Regions from separate parts of the Serratia grimesii genome, predicted to be linked through region 2. Evidence: predicted binding sites of a transcription regulator. Region 2 holds the regulator's gene; the other holds the start of a gene.

Region 1 (7,982 bases), 890 kb from region 2:
TAATATCCAGTGTCGCCAACCCAACGGCACAGCTAACCGGGTGGGCGGAATAGGTATAACCGTGCGGGAATTCGAGCAAATACTCGGGGTCATCGGTGTCCATAAAGGCCTGATAAATCTCTGGGCGAACCACTACTGCCCCCATCGGTTGCGCGCCGTTGGTCACCTGTTTGGCGATATTCATAATGTCTGGCGTGACACCGAACGCTTCGGCTCCGGTCAACGCGCCGCAGCGGCCGAAGGCGGTTATCACTTCGTCAAAGATCAGCAGAATATTGTGTTGGGTGCAGATCTCACGGATGCGTTGCAGATAGCCAACGGGCGGCACAATCACCCCAGCGGAGCCGGAAAAGGGTTCAATAATGACGGCAGCAATGGTTGAAGCATCACGCAGCGCGATGATCCGGTTCAGTTCTTCTGCCAGCTCGGCCCCCTGCGCAGGCATCCCGCGTGAAAAAGCGTTATCCGTCAGCAAGGTATGCGGCAGGTGATCAGCCTCGGCGCTGGTACCAAAGGCTTTACGGTTACCGGCAATCCCACCCACGGCAATCCCACCGAAGTTAACACCGTGATAGCCCTTTTCGCGGCCGATAAAGCAGGTTTTTCCTGCCTGACCTTTGGCTCGCCAGTAGGCCCGCGCCATTTTTAATGAAGTGTCTGCCGCTTCGGATCCGGATCCGGTGAAAAAGACATAATCCAGCCCGGCTGGTGTCATGGCTTTAATTTTATTCGCCAACTCGAACGATAAGGCATGGCCGAATTGGAATGCCGGGGAGTAATCCAATTGGGAAAGTTGTTTATGAGCCGCGTCGGCTATTTCTTTGCGGCCATGGCCTAAACCGCAGCACCATAGCCCTGATAAACCGTCAAATATTTTACGCCCGTCCTGGCTGGTATAATAAACGCCTTCAGCGTGGCTTATCATTCGCGGGTTGGTTTTAAAATTACGGTTACCGGTAAACGGCATCCAATGTGCTTCTAACCATTCACGTTCGGGTTTATTTTTAGGGTGATTTAAATCAGCCATTTTTCCCTCCGGGCGGGAGAATCGATGAGGTTAATTAAATAACCTGGCGTGTTAATGAATTGTTGCTTTAAATTGACTATGTTCTGCTTCTTCACTAATGTGAATAATCATATGTCGAAACTTACTTAAGGTTTTATGCAAGTAAAAAAGCGCGCACTTTTGGGGCAGTTATCGGATATGGACTTGCGGTTGCTGCGAGTGTTTAAGGCCGTGGTTGACTGTGGTGGCATGAGCGCCGCCGAATTGGAATTGAATATCAGTCTGTCGACCATCAGCAAGCATATCAAAGATCTGGAACAGCGTTTGGGCCTGACACTGTGCCATCGCGGGCGTGAGGGGTTTGCGGTCACTGACGAAGGGCTGCTGATTTACCAGGAAACCATTAATCTCTTGGCGGCAACCGAGGCTTTCCGTCGTGGCGTGGATGATGTGCACCAGCGTTTGGGTGGACAACTGCATGTGGCGATATTTGATCATACCGTCAGTAATCCACAGGCACATATCGGGCGAGCTATTGCGTTATTTAGTGAACAGGCACCGGACGTGTCTTTGCAAATGTATGTGGAGCCGATAAATACCATTGAGCGCGGCGTTATTGATGGGCAATTTCAGGTTGGCATTATTCCCATGCACCGTAGTGCAGAAAGTTTATCTTATAGTTCGTTATTTAATGAGAGGATGTTCTTATATTGCGGTGCGCAGCATGAATTATTTTCTGCTAATCATGAAACGCTGAATTGGGATCTATTGCACAATTATGCCTTTGCTGGATTAGGTTACCATTCGCCGAATATGGAACTGAGCCTGCAACAGCATTTGCATCGCAAAGCGACGGGTTTTGCCCAAGAATCGATAGCGACATTAATCCTTTCCGGTAAGTACGTCGGTTTTCTCCCCGACCACTATGCGGCATTTTTTGTCGCGCAGAAGATGATGCGGGCGATCAAACCCTCGCTGTTCTGCTACCACTGTGAGTATTCCAGCGTATTACGGCGTTCACCCAGCCCGCAACGGGTCGTGAAGCTGTTCCACGAGTGCCTGCTGGCGGCTCATGGAACAGCATGATGTTACTGATCTTTCTTCTTGCCGAAAATCTTGATCAGCACGCCGACCAGTATGCCAATCGCGATGCCGGTGAAAATCCAGCTGATGATACCCATTTCCGATCTCCCGCTATTACTTTGATCTAATTATATAATCATTCGACGCGGAATGCGCCTTCGATCATCAGCTGCCGCTGCGGCGCACTGTAGTCGATCAGTGAGTTCTTGCTGTTGGATTTGGCCAGTGTGACGGCCAGTTCGTCGGCGGAAATGGGCAGATCGTCCTGCCAAAACGTGGCGATGGCGTTGCGGGTAATGAAGTCGATCAGATAGCGTTCCGGGCTGTCTTGTTGTTCGGGGAACAGGCGAGTGGCGAGTTCGGCCATCAGTGCCCGCTGTTGCGGTTGTTCACTCTGCGCCAGCAGCTCGAGGAAGGGCAGCAGCAGACGGCCACACACCTGTCCATGGTGGTAGTCGCGCAATGCGCCAATTTCACCTGCAATACCGTGGATCACACCTAACCCTGCGGCGCTCAGCGTCAGCCCACCAAGGTAGGAAGCTTGCATGATGTCCTCACGTGCCTGAGCACTGCGGTTGAGTGTCGGCCAGGCACGCAGGAAGTGGCGGATACCGGTCAGCGACATCTCACGTGTCATGGCATTGGCGGTTTTGGATAAGTAAGCTTCGAACAAATGGGTGAAGGCATCGATGGCGCAATAAGCCAGTACCTTGTCCGGTGTGCCCTGTAGCAGTTGTGGATCCAGGATCGCGGTATGCGGCACAAAGTTGTTATGCCGCAGCGAGGCTTTTACCTTGCTGAAGTGAGTATCTGTGATTACCGCGTTCTGAGTCACTTCGCTGCCGGTGCCGGCCGTGGTCGGAATGGCAATCAGCGGCAAGGTGGCACCACTGATTTTAGTGTCGCCGACTTTTTCCATATAGCGCAGGGTCGGCAACGGGTGTTCAACCAGTGCGGCAAATGCCTTGGCGGCATCCAGTACGCTGCCACCGCCGATCGCGACTACGCGTTGAGCTTTTCCGCGCCAGCGCGCGACCCAGGCGTCGATCTCTTGCGGCGACGCCTCGTGACTGACTATTTCGGTACCGATCAGCAGCGGTGTCAGCGTGTCCGCCAGGGAAGAATACACCGCGCCATTGAGAAATGAGCGGCAGCTAAACAGCAGCGTCGGTTGCGGCTCTGCGGTCAGTAGCGGGATCAATTGGCTGATGCTGCCGTGGCCGAACCAGGTATGGCGGTTGGCGATCGTCAGGCTGGTGGTCATAGTCTCTCCTTGGCGCACGAAAACCACAGCATAAGCCAGCCTCTGCGGCTGAACCACTGCTTTTCGCTGCCTGAAAGACATTCCGTTAATATGTTAACCCAGCATGATTGCTTCAGGGCGCGATAATCTCGCGAAGGTGTGATTTGTTTAACATGTAAACAATTCAGGGATTGCATTTGGTGCTATTGAGTGTTTTCTATAACAAGCAGGCCAGAATGAAGCCGGAGCAAAGTGATTGTTAATTTATTAATGATGGCGGGCGAATATGACTATTCAGGTCGAACGATTATCAGCAGTGATCGACGCAGTGGCGACTCAACGCTTTTATCCTAGCTTGCTGGCCTGGCTGGAAGGCTTTTTCGCCTTTGATAATGCTATTGTCTACGCTTTTGAACGCGGCCAGGCACCACGTTGCCTGATAAAAACCGAGAAGGAAAACAGCGACGCGGTTAACCAACTCTACCAGCAGGGCGCTTATTTGCAGGATCCGTTTTATCAGGCGCTGAATGGCGGTGGGAGTGACGGAGTGTTAACGTTGCGCCAGCTCGCACCGTGCGGTTTTTACCATACTGATTATTACCGTAATTTTTACCGAAAAACCGGCTGGCACGATGAAGCTGGCGTACTGCTGCCCCTGACGACGGAACGCGGGCTGGGGGTGTTTTTCGGCTCGGCGCGTCAGTCTGTGGGAGTACGCTCTCCGCAACTGACAGAGTTGCGCGACGCGCTGACACTGTTGAAAAGTGTCGCTCGCCTGCATGGTGAAGTGATCGCGGCGCCCGCTGCGCCGGACAAGGTGACGGACCATGCCGTGCAGGCACGTTATCTGTTGACGCCACGTGAGCGTGAAATTGTGGATCTGATCCTTGAAGGCTCCGGTTCACAGCAGATCGCCGACCGGCTGTTTATCAGCCTGGGTACGGTGAAAAATCACCGCAAGAACATCTACAGCAAGCTGAATATCGGCTCACAGGCCGAGCTGTTCAGCCTGCTGTTGGCCACACCGCTGCGACGCAGTGCCTGAGTGTTAATTATTTGTTGCGAATGTCCCTAAGGGGACATAGCGACGACGACGTCGCTTGCTGATAATCCGATGATAGAGCCAAGGTCATCGGGAGTGCGGCAGTGAATAATAATATCGAATCGTTAACCTACTACGCGGCAACCAAGAAGTACGATCTGCGCTTCCCGACGCTGGAAGAAGATCTGGACGTTGACGTGGTCATCATCGGTGGTGGCTTCTCCGGCATTAATACCGCACTGGAGCTGGCGGAACGGGGCATCACCAATATTGCCATTCTTGAAGGGCGCCATCTGGGCTACGGCGGCACTGGCCGCAACGGTGGACAGGTGATGGCGGGGATCGGCCATGATCTGGAAAAGATCAAACGTCATGTCGGTCCTGCCGGGCTAGAAACCATCTTTAAAATCAGCAACCTTGGTGCCGGGATTATTCGCGAGCGCATCAAAAAATACCACATCGATGCCGACTTCTGTTTTGGCTACGGCTATCTCGGCAGCAACGCGCGCCAGGAGAAAACCTTGCGCAGCTGGCTGAAGGAGTTTAAAGCGGTATCGCCGGATGAAGAGATCGAACTCTATACCGGTGCGGAAGTGAAGCAGGTGGTGGGTTCAGACGCTTATACCTGCGCATTGAAACACATGGGCGGCGGGCACGTGCATTCACTTAACCTGCTGTTAGGGGAAGCTCAGGCGCTGAGCGGCTATGGCGTGAAGATCTTTGAAAACAGCAGCGTGCTCGGCGTGGAATACGGTTCGCGTATTAAGGTACGTACCGCCATGGGATCGGTACGCGCCAACAAGATGCTGTGGGCCTGTAACGGTTTTCTCAACGGCATGGAACCGTTCATCTACAACAAAACCATCAATACCTATGCTTTCCAACTGGCGACCGAACCGCTGCCTGACGAACTGATCCGCCAGATCAGCCCGATTCGCGGTGCTTACAGCGACATCCGTCCGGTGATTGACTATTACCGTGTGACCAATGAAAACCGTTTGCTGTTCGGCAGCGCGACCCGACTGATCGAATACATTCCGGCGGATCTCAAAGCCTGGAACCGTAATCTGATGTTGAAGGTGTTCCCCTATCTGCATGACGTCAAGATCGACCTGGCCTGGGGCGGCCCACTGTGTTGTAGCGCCAATCTGTTCCCGCAGATTGGTACTTTGCCACAGCACGATAACGTGTTCTACGTGCAGGGTTATTCCGGTTTTGGCGTCACGCCGAGCCATATCGTCTGCAAGGTGTTGGCGGAGGGCATGAGTGAAGGATCCGATCGTTACGATCTGATGAGTTCGATTCCGCACGTCAATATCTTCGGCAAGGACAAACTGCGGCGGGTGATGACCACTGCCGGCAAGGTTTGGCACCAGACATCCGGTTACTGGAAAGGCCGCCGTTAATTCTTATGAGAGGAGAGAGACATGAAACCATTACTGCTGAAGCAAGCGTTGCCTGAATTGCTGGAGATTGGCAGCGTCAGCAACCTCGGTGCCAAGGTGATCGCTGGTGAGCCAAACGTGGGCGTCGCGAGTATTTTTGGTGAGCCAACGGATAACCTGAATTGTGGCATCTTTAGCTGTACACGCGGTACCTTCGTGATGGAGTACCCGTTTGCTGAACACGCCACCGTGTGGGAAGGCACGGCAACGCTGACTGATGAGAACACCGGTAAATCCGTGCAATATCAGGCCGGTGACTCCTGGTTTGTCGAAAAGGGCACGCCGGTGCGCTGGGAAATCACCTCCGATCGTTTTGTAAAACACTACCTGGCGATTGTCGAAGGTTGATCTCGTACTTCCCCCTCTTCGCTGGAGAGGGGGATCCGCTACCCCAGCACCCGTTCAATAAAACTGCCGATCCGCCTCAAGATCTGATCTTTGTTCGTCTCGTTAAAGCTTTCATGACGCCCACCGGGGTTCACCATGGATTCAAAATCGTGGCCCTTCAGCACGTTGATGGCGGTTTGCGACTGCGCCATAAGCACCAGCCGGTCGTCATCACCGTGTATCCATAACGTTGGCAATGCACCAAAGCCCGGCCCGGCGTTGATTTTGGCCAGCATTTGCTGAATGCCATGCAAGGTTGGGCGCTTGAATGGGCCGTGCCACACCAGCGGGTCGGCCTGATAGGCAGTGCCAACTGCCGGATCGCGCGACAGGGTGGCGGTATCAAGCGGATCGTCAGGGATCTTCGAGAGATTCAGCAGATCGGAAATTTGGGTTCTTTCGCCAATTAGTGGACCGGAAAGCACCAGCGCACGCACGTTATCCCCATAACGCTGAACGTAGCGGGTGGCGATCATGCCGCCCATGGAATGACCAATGACCACCAGTGGTACCCCAGGGTGCAGTTGCTGGAAATGTGCCGCCACGCGGTGAACGTCGTCGACGACGGCGTCATAATCTTCAATTAATACGCGCTCACCCTGTGACAAGCCGTGGCCAACATGGTCGGGGCCAAACACGCGCGCACCTTGGGCTTCCAGCGTGCGTGCTACGTACTGATAGCGACCGAGATGCTCGCCGTAACCGTGTACCAGCAGCGCCAGAAAGCGCGGTCGGTCATGGCCCCAATCATGTACCGCGATATCGCCCTGGCCACCTTTGATAAAGCTAATCTTCTGTTCAGACATATTATTTTTCTCATCGGTAGGGATAAACGGAAACCCTATTCAGCGTAGTGGCAAAGCGAGGAATTGGTAGGGGCGCAAGATGCTGCGCCCTGAGGTGATTAGCGAATGAACTGCTGCGCCAGTTGATCAATAGCCTGACGCTGGAACTGATTGAAGGCCTCGCGTGGTTGCTGTTGTTGGATAAATTCCAGTAGCGGATCCTGTACTTCGGTACGGATGCCGCTGAGTTCTTCCATCACTGCCAGACCGCAAAACGGTACGTAGGATTCGGCATAACCGCCTTCATGCACCATCACCAATTTGCCATCGCACAGGCGATCGGCGGCGTCCTGCACCAGGGCTGTCATGTGACGGAAACTGTCACTGTGTAATTGCATACGCGCCAGCGGATCGAGGGCGTTGGCATCGTAACCGCAAGCGACAATGATCATTTCCGGTTGGAATTGTTCCAGCGCCGGAATGACAATTTGGCGCATGGCGTGCAGGTAACCATCATCACCTGCCCCGGCCAGCAGCGGAATATTGATGTTATAGCCTTCGCCCGCACCGGCCCCGCGATCCTGCTCACCAGAGTATCCTGCCGGGAAGCAGCCATCCTGATGCAGTGACAGTGTTAGCACGTCGTCCCGCTGCCAGTAGATATGCTGGGTGCCATTGCCGTGATGGACGTCCCAGTCGAGCACCGCCACCTTGCCCAGACCGTATCTTGCTTTGGCACGTTCGATGGCGATGGGGATATTGGCCAAAAAGCAAAAACCCATCGATTGGTCCGGCAGGCAGTGGTGACCCGGCGGGCGTGACAGTGCATAGGCGTTGTCCAGATCGCCCTGCAGCACCGCCTCGACGGCTGCACAGGCTAATCCGGCGGACAACTTGGCTATCTCGTAACTGCCGGGGCCCAGCGGCGCTTCCTCGCCCAGCATGCCGCCGCCGTTGTCGCTTAACTGTTTGAAGCGTTGTAAATAGTGGG
Region 2 (7,982 bases):
ATGCAAATAACCAGCGGCTCACGCCCTTCCAAATAACGCCCCACCAGCCAACCGGTTGCCAGAGAGGAGATCCAGATCCCCAGCCCGCCCGCAGCCACCACCATGCTGGAAAGGCCAAGCGACATACCGCGCTGTTGCACCAGGAATTTTGGCAACCACGCCATTAGCCCGTAGGAGGGAATATTGATGCAGAAAATCGCCAAGAACAGCAGCAACACGATGGGGCTTTTCAGTAACGTGCGATAATTACTCCCCGTCGACCCGGGCTGTTTTGGCTCTGCCTGAGGCGGATTTGGTACCAGCCACAAAATACAGGCAGCGATCATAAAGGCCAGCATGCCAAGCATAGAAAACGAACCGCGCCAGCCGATATGTTCGAGACAATAAACGGCCACAAGAGGCCCGGCAGTCATTGCCAACCCTGCGGAAGACAACAAAATAGACTGCGCGAACGTGCGCTGCTCAAGAGGGAAATTGGCCACGACCGCTTTGGCGCATGAACTTGGATATCCAGAATGACCAATACCAGACAGGAAACGGAAGGTCACCAGCAGGCCCAGACCGAACCCCAGCAGGCCGAAACATAGTGCAAAGCCCCCCAGTAAAAACAGAGAACTGCACAGCACTTTCTTAAAGCCAAAACGATCGCAGAGCCAACCCGCCGGTATCTGGAACAATGAATACGCCAGGAAGAACATCCCTGTGATATAGCCCAGTTGCTCTGCCTGCAAATTAAACTCTCGTTCAATAGGCAACAGCGCAAAACCCATAACACTCTTGTCGATGTAAACCACTACATAACCCACAAACAGCAAAAAAATCATTAGCGAACGATTTTTCATAGCTGATATTCCTTTAAGTTATCGCCCCAGTGTATGCCCGACAGAATGGGCACGCGGTAATAGTGTGCGCTTCGTCACTTTATAGTTTTAATAACAACCAATTAAGTCATACATGGCGAAATTATAGGCTTTACGCAGGCGGCGTAAGATGCAATCTTTTAAGCGGTGATGCTTTTTACTGATAGGGGGGGATGAGTGCGCTATTTACCTAAGTTGCAGCAGTTAAAGGTATTCCAACAGGTCATCCGCAGCGGCAGCATCCGTGGTGCGGCTCGCGCCCTGGGGCAATCCCAACCCGCAGTGAGCCGTAGCATCCGCGAACTGGAGCAAACGTTGGAAACCCAGTTAATTCTGCGCAGTAGCCAAGGGATGACGTTAACCGCAACCGGCCGTGCTTTTTCGCTGCGGATGCAGCTTATCCTGGAGGAATTGCAGCGCGCTTCCGATGAGATCCAGCAACTCAATCAACATTCACAGGGTAGCGTCGCCATCGGCTGCTCTTCGTTACTGGCACTTACGGTACTGCCAGGGCTGGTAGATGCGTTCAAATGTCAGTTCCCGCAAGCCAACCTGATAATCCGCGAAGCGCAGCTATCTACTCTGTTGCCGGCCTTGCGTGAGGGGAGACTGGATTTCGTCGTCGGCACTGTTAGCCCAGGACTTCCGCTGGAAGAAATGTGTCATGAGCCGTTATTCAACGCGCCATTTTGCATTATCGCACGTGATGGGCACCCGCTGGCGCAGGCAACGTCGCTGGATGATTTGCGGCAAGCCAAGTGGCTGCTGCCGGAAACCGACATGGGGTATTATCATCAATTACAGTCAGTACTCGGAAACTTTTATCAACAGTTGACCCATGCGCCGATTCGTTCGGATTCTGTAGTCTGTGGACTGAACATGGTGTTGGAAACGGACTGTTTGACTATCGTGGCGCGGGCGATGAGCAACCCATTCTCTTTGCGGGGAAAATTGGCAATCCTGCCTATCGACACTTTGCCACAGGCGCAATATGGCGTGCTGTATTCGCAAAAATCGCCGCTGACAGTGACGGCGCGGCGATTTCTCGATTTATTACGTACCCATTGCCAACGCTACAGCTGGTAGGGTCAGGCTACGTCGCGGATCTCGAAGCTGTGAGTCACACTGGCGGCCTTACTCAGCATCAATGACACCGAGCAGTATTTCTCTGCCGAGAGGTTCACCGCCCGCTCAACGACTTTGTCACTCAGATCCTTACCGGTCACGATAAAATGCAGGTTGATATGGGTGAACAAACGCGGTGCTTCTTCACGTCGTTCAGAAGTCAGCTTGACCTCGCAGTCGCGCACATCATTACGCCCTTTTTGCAAGATCGACACCACATCGATAGCACTGCACCCCCCCACCGACATCAGCACCATTTCCATCGGGCTAGGCGCTTTATCGCCCGCATTGCCGTCCATCAATACCTGATGGCCAGACGCGGACTCACCCAGAAACGTTAACCCTTCCACCCACTTAACTCTTGCCTGCATGCTGGTCACTCCGGTTAATTTCTTAAAATCAGGGTACGCTTTCGCATAGAAACTGGCAACGGAACCTGATGCTAATCATGCTGAAGCGAGACAACACAAGACACCCGCCTCACTCTGTGCTACAAACAGAGCCGCAATAAATCTTTCCGGGACACTGATTTCAGGGAAACTCCCAGGGAAAGGCTCCTTTACCGGTATGTTAACAGAATGTAGCTTGCAGCTCTCCCGGCAAGTTAATATGCTAGAGCGACAGCGTATATTTATGACACGCCTCAAAATCTGCTGATAGCCACCATTAAAACAACGGCGACAACAGGTTTTACAGGGAACTCTGACCCCTGTGACACAAGGCAGCGATAACAACAGAGGATAACAGCGAATGGTTCTCGGCAAACCGCAAACAGACCCTACTCTCGAATGGTTCCTGTCTCATTGCCATATCCACAAATATCCATCCAAAAGTACGCTGATTCACCAAGGTGAAAAGGCCGAAACGCTTTACTACATCGTTAAAGGCTCCGTCGCGGTGCTGATTAAGGATGAAGAAGGTAAAGAGATGATTTTGTCCTACCTTAACCAGGGGGATTTCATCGGCGAGCTTGGATTATTTGAAGAAGGTCAGGAGCGTAGCGCCTGGGTTAGGGCGAAAACCGCCTGTGAAGTGGCTGAAATTTCCTACAAGAAATTCCGCCAGCTAATTCAGGTCAACCCAGACATCCTGATGCGCCTGTCAGCCCAGATGGCAAACCGTCTGCAGATAACGTCTGAGAAAGTGGGTAACCTCGCCTTCCTCGACGTTACAGGCCGTATCGCGCAAACACTGCTGAACCTGGCAAAACAACCTGATGCCATGACCCATCCTGATGGTATGCAGATTAAAATTACTCGCCAGGAAATTGGCCAGATCGTCGGTTGTTCACGTGAAACCGTTGGCCGTATTCTGAAAATGCTGGAAGATCAAAACCTGATCTCCGCGCACGGCAAAACTATTGTCGTTTACGGCACGCGTTAATCACTGAAAAAACGGCGCGATGTTTCGCGCCGTTTTTTTATGCCCCAAGTCATCATGTGGCGCCGACTGATTTACCACCCGGAAGTCAATTACGCACTGCGGCAAACGCTGGTGCTGTGCCTGCCAGTGCTACTCGGCCTGTTGATCGGCCAACTGCAATACGGACTGTTATTTTCTCTGGTTCCTGCCTGCTGTAATATTGCCGGGCTGGATACCCCTCACAAACGCTTCTTCAAACGCCTGATCGTCGGTGGTTCGCTATTTGCACTCAGCAGCCTGCTATTGCAGCAAGCATTGCTGTGGCACCTGCCGTTGCCGGTACTGATGCTCGGCCTGGCGCTGCTCCTCGGCGTAAGCGGTGAAATCAGCCCGTTACATGCCCGCCTGCTACCCGCCTCGCTGGTTGCTGCCATCTTTTCTCTCAGCATGGCCGGTACAGTTCCGCTTTGGCACGCACCGTTGCTATACGTCGTGGGCACAGCCTGGTACGGCCTGTTTACCTGGTTTTGGTTCACGCTGTGGAAAGAGCAACCGATGCGCGAGTCGCTCAATCAGCTCTATCTGGAACTGGCAGATTACTTTGAAGCCAAATATTCGCTGCTGACCCAACATACCGATCCACAGACCGCGTTACCGCCCCTGTTGGTGCGCCAGCAAAAAGTGATGGATCTAATCACCCTGCTGTATCAGCAGCTTAACTTTCTACCGCACGCCAGTAACCTCGAGCAAAAGCGCCTGCAGCGTACTTTTCAGGTCGCACTGGATTTGCAGGAACACATTACCGTCAGCCTGCATCTACCGGAAGAAGTGCAAAAACTGGTGGAACAGAGCCAAGCCGAAGCGATCATCCGCCGTAATGCACAGGTGATTGCCGGCCGCCTGCGCACGGTGGCGCACGATATTCTTTATCACCAGCATTCTCAGCGCTTCAATATGGACAATGAACTGGCGGCACTAGAAAAAGTGGCGACGCAGCACCCAGACAACCCGGTTGGGCAGTTCTGTTACTACCATTTCAGTCGCATCGCCCGTCTGCTGCGCACCCAGCACCCACTTTACCGTCGCGATTTGATGGCCAATCAAAACCGCCTGCCTTTCTGGCCCGCCTTGGTCAGCTATCTGTCATTCAAATCCAACGCCCTGCGCAATGCGGCGCGATTGGGTGTCACACTTGCTGCGGGCAGTAGCCTCGGGATGGTTTTCAACCTGCCTAAACCTTACTGGATCCTGTTGACCATCATGCTGGTGAGCCAGAACGGCTATAACGCCACCCGGGTACGTATCCAGCACCGTGCACTCGGTACTTTGGTCGGGCTGGTGATCGCTGCTGGCCTGCTGCAATTGCAGCTGCCTGAGGCAGAAACGCTCAGCGTGATGTTGGTGATCACTCTGCTCGCCTACTTGGTCTCGCGTAAAAACTACGGGCTGGCGGTGATTGGCTTTACGGTGACAGCGGTCTACACCTTGCAATTACTGGCGCTAAACGGCACCCATTTCTTGGTACCGCGCCTGATCGATACCTTGATTGGGTGTGTGCTGGTGTTCGGTAGCACCATCTGGTTGTGGCCGCAGTGGCAAAGCGGCTTGCTGCGTAAAAACGCCCACCAGGCGCTGGAGAACGATCAACAGGCATTGCGTTTGCTGCTGGAAGAGCAAGAACCCGACCCCAGTGCACTGGCCTATGCCCGTATGCAGGTCAATCAGGCGCACAATGCGCTTTTCACCTCATTGAATCAGGCGATGCAGGAACCGGGATTTGAATCGAGCTATCTGGCGGATATGCGCCTGTGGGTGACACACAGCCAGTTTATTGTCGAACACCTTAATGCGATGACTATTCTGGCGCGCGAGCACTATATGCTGACGCCAAAACTGGCGGAGGAATATCTGCAATCTTGTGAGATTGCGCTGCAAAGCTGTCAGCAACGGCTGGAGTACGACGGGCCAAGCAGTGGCAACAGCATTATGCAGCCGCCGGATTTGCACCCTGATATGCCGGTGACCGAAATGGAACGCCACCTGCGGCGTATTTTGTCGCACCTGAGCGTCATGCATACCATCTCGTCATTGGCCTGGAGCCAACGCCCACATCATGGCATTTGGCTGAAGCGTAAACTCCGCGATCAATAAGGGCGCCGTATGGCGCCCCCGTTATCAAGACAACGCATTAAGCGTTAATCACATCCTGCACGGCCAACTCAAACAATGCCATACCGTCATCGATGTCCTGAGTTTCCACAACCAGTGAAGGGGCAAAGCGAATGACATTTGGCCCTGCGTTAAGAATCATCAGCCCACGAGCGGCAGCAGCAGTCAGGAAGTCGCGCGCCTTGCCGTGGTATTGCGGAGTCAGCTCAGCGCCAATCAGCAAGCCCATGCCACGGATGTCACTGAAGATACCGTACTTCTCGCCAATCTTCTTTAATGCCTGCACGTAAAAACCATGGCGCAGTTCAATGCCACTCAGTACTTCTGGCGTATTGATCACGTCCAGCGCTGCTTCTGCCACAGCACAGGCTAGCGGGTTGCCACCGTAGGTGGTGCCATGAGTACCCACCTGCATTACCGAAGCAATGTCTTCGGTGGTCAACATGGCGCTGACAGGGAAACCACCACCGAGTGCTTTGGCTGTGGTAAGAATGTCCGGCGTTACACCATAATGCATGTAAGCGAACAGCTTACCGCTACGCCCCATACCACTTTGTACTTCATCGAATACCAGTAGCGCCTGGTGCTTATCGCAGAGTTCACGCACACCTTTGAGGAATTCGGCATTTACCGGGGTAATACCGCCCTCACCCTGAATCGGCTCCATCACTACCGCACAGGTGTGATCATCCATTATGGCTTTTACTGCGGCCAGATCGTTGAACGGCACGTGCACGATATCCGCAGGTTTCGGCCCAAAGCCGTCAGAATACTTGGCCTGCCCACCCACCGAGACGGTGAATAGCGTGCGACCGTGGAAAGCGTTATAAAACGCGATGATTTTGGTTTTATACGGACTGTGGCGGGTAATGGCGTAATGGCGCGCCAGCTTGAAGGCCGCTTCGTTGGCTTCTGCACCGGAGTTGGCGAAAAACACCCGGTCGGCAAAGGTGGCGTTGATCAACTTGGTGGCCAGACGCAGCGCTGGCTCGTTAGTAAAAACGTTGCTGGTATGCCACAGGGTTTCGCCCTGCTGTTTCAGCGCCTCGACCAAAGCCGGGTGACAGTGCCCTAACGCCGTCACCGCAATGCCGCCAGAGAAATCGATATACTCTTTCCCCTGCTGGTCCCACACGCGGCTGCCTTTGCCCCTGACCGGAACAAACTGCGCGGGTGCATAAACAGGCAGGATAACCTGGTCAAAGGTACTGCGGTTAACTGCGGATTTTTCGGTCATTATGGGGCCCACCCTAAATGTGACTCAGTCTTTTGGTTGCGATTGAGTGAAAATATAATCACAAAATATGCATAAAAAACCAATAAAGGGCAAACGCAAATCGTCTTCGCGGTTAAAAAAAACCTAACCGGTTAACTTTTAAGGAAATTATCCAGCAGCTGGTGGCCCTGCTCGCTAAGGATACTCTCCGGGTGGAACTGCACCCCTTCCAGCGCCAGTTGGCGGTGGCGGATCCCCATAATTTCATCGCGTACGCCGTCGCGCTCGCTCCAGGCCGTCACGTCAAAACAGTCCGGCAAAGTAGCAGCCTCAAGCACCAACGAGTGGTAGCGCGTCACGGTCAAAGGATTGTTCAGCCCGTGAAAAACACCGCTGTCGAAATGGCGGATCGCCGAGGTTTTACCATGCATGACTTCACGTGCACGCACCACCTTAGCCCCAAAGACCTGCCCCAGCGCCTGATGGCCCAGACAAACACCGAGGATCGGCAATTTACCGGCAAAATGACGGATGGCATCCAGCGAGATGCCGGCTTCGTTCGGGGTACAAGGACCGGGGGAGATCACTAAACGCTGCGGCGCCAGCCGTTCAATATCGGTCAGTTGCAGCTCATCATTGCGCTTTACCAACACCTCGGCGCCCAATTCGCAGAAGTACTGGTAAAGGTTATAGGTAAAAGAGTCGTAGTTATCGATCAACAGCAGCATAGTGTTTCCAACGGACATCATCGTAGGGAGCGAATATCTTGCCCCGATTTACACGGGCGCAGTATACAACGCCCCTACAATACCGCCGCTACCGATAATTTCAGCTTACTTTTTGCGGCCACCCATAATCGAGCCCAGCACGCCACGCAGGATCTGGCGGCCAAGGTCACGTGCCATGCTCTTGGCGGCGGTCTGGACGACACCGTCACGCTTACCGCCACGCGGGCCGGTAGAACCAAACAGAATTTCGTTCAATCCGCCCATCAAGCCACCGCCCGCCTGCTGTTGTGCCTGAGGTTGTGGTGCTGGCTGGCCTGCTTGCGGCGTGCCAACGGTAGAAAAACCCTGAGCTGACAGTTTTTCATAGGCAGACTCACGGTCAACCATATCTTCGTAACGCCCATACAGCGGCGACTTATTGATCGCACTGTTCAGCCCTTCCGCCCCCAGCATGCCCATCTTGGATTCCGGCGCGATCACCATCGCCCGTTCCACCACATTAGGACGCCCTTTTTCATCGAG

What was found. Region 2 encodes CRP, which controls carbon source genes, mostly activating them, when cyclic AMP is high. Its sites were predicted from a motif close to ATGTGANNNNNNTCACAT; they were not measured.
Region 1: a site for CRP is predicted at 3,490-3,507, ahead of SGBXF1_RS02725 (iron-containing alcohol dehydrogenase). Genes of this name have one in related genera too.

What each region holds. Positions count from the first base shown of each region.
Region 1 covers NZ_LT883155.1:586,335-594,316, forward strand. Annotated here, with positions in the region: gene aptA (omega-aminotransferase AptA) at 1-1,027, opposite strand, end outside; gene SGBXF1_RS02720 (LysR family transcriptional regulator) at 1,163-2,092, shown strand; gene SGBXF1_RS02725 (iron-containing alcohol dehydrogenase) at 2,226-3,353, opposite strand; gene SGBXF1_RS02730 (helix-turn-helix transcriptional regulator) at 3,619-4,377, shown strand; gene SGBXF1_RS02735 (NAD(P)/FAD-dependent oxidoreductase) at 4,479-5,780, shown strand; gene SGBXF1_RS02740 (cupin domain-containing protein) at 5,802-6,167, shown strand; gene SGBXF1_RS02745 (alpha/beta hydrolase) at 6,206-7,012, opposite strand; gene SGBXF1_RS02750 (class II histone deacetylase) at 7,111-7,982, opposite strand, start outside.
Region 2 covers NZ_LT883155.1:4,784,790-4,792,771, forward strand. Annotated here, with positions in the region: gene SGBXF1_RS22395 (MFS transporter) at 1-842, opposite strand, end outside; gene SGBXF1_RS22400 (LysR substrate-binding domain-containing protein) at 1,038-1,946, shown strand; gene SGBXF1_RS22405 (OsmC family protein) at 1,949-2,356, opposite strand; gene crp (cAMP-activated global transcriptional regulator CRP) at 2,736-3,368, shown strand; gene SGBXF1_RS22415 (YccS/YhfK family putative transporter) at 3,423-5,498, shown strand; gene argD (bifunctional acetylornithine/succinyldiaminopimelate transaminase) at 5,536-6,753, opposite strand; gene SGBXF1_RS22425 (aminodeoxychorismate synthase component II) at 6,885-7,460, opposite strand; gene SGBXF1_RS22430 (helicase HerA-like domain-containing protein) at 7,566-7,982, opposite strand, start outside.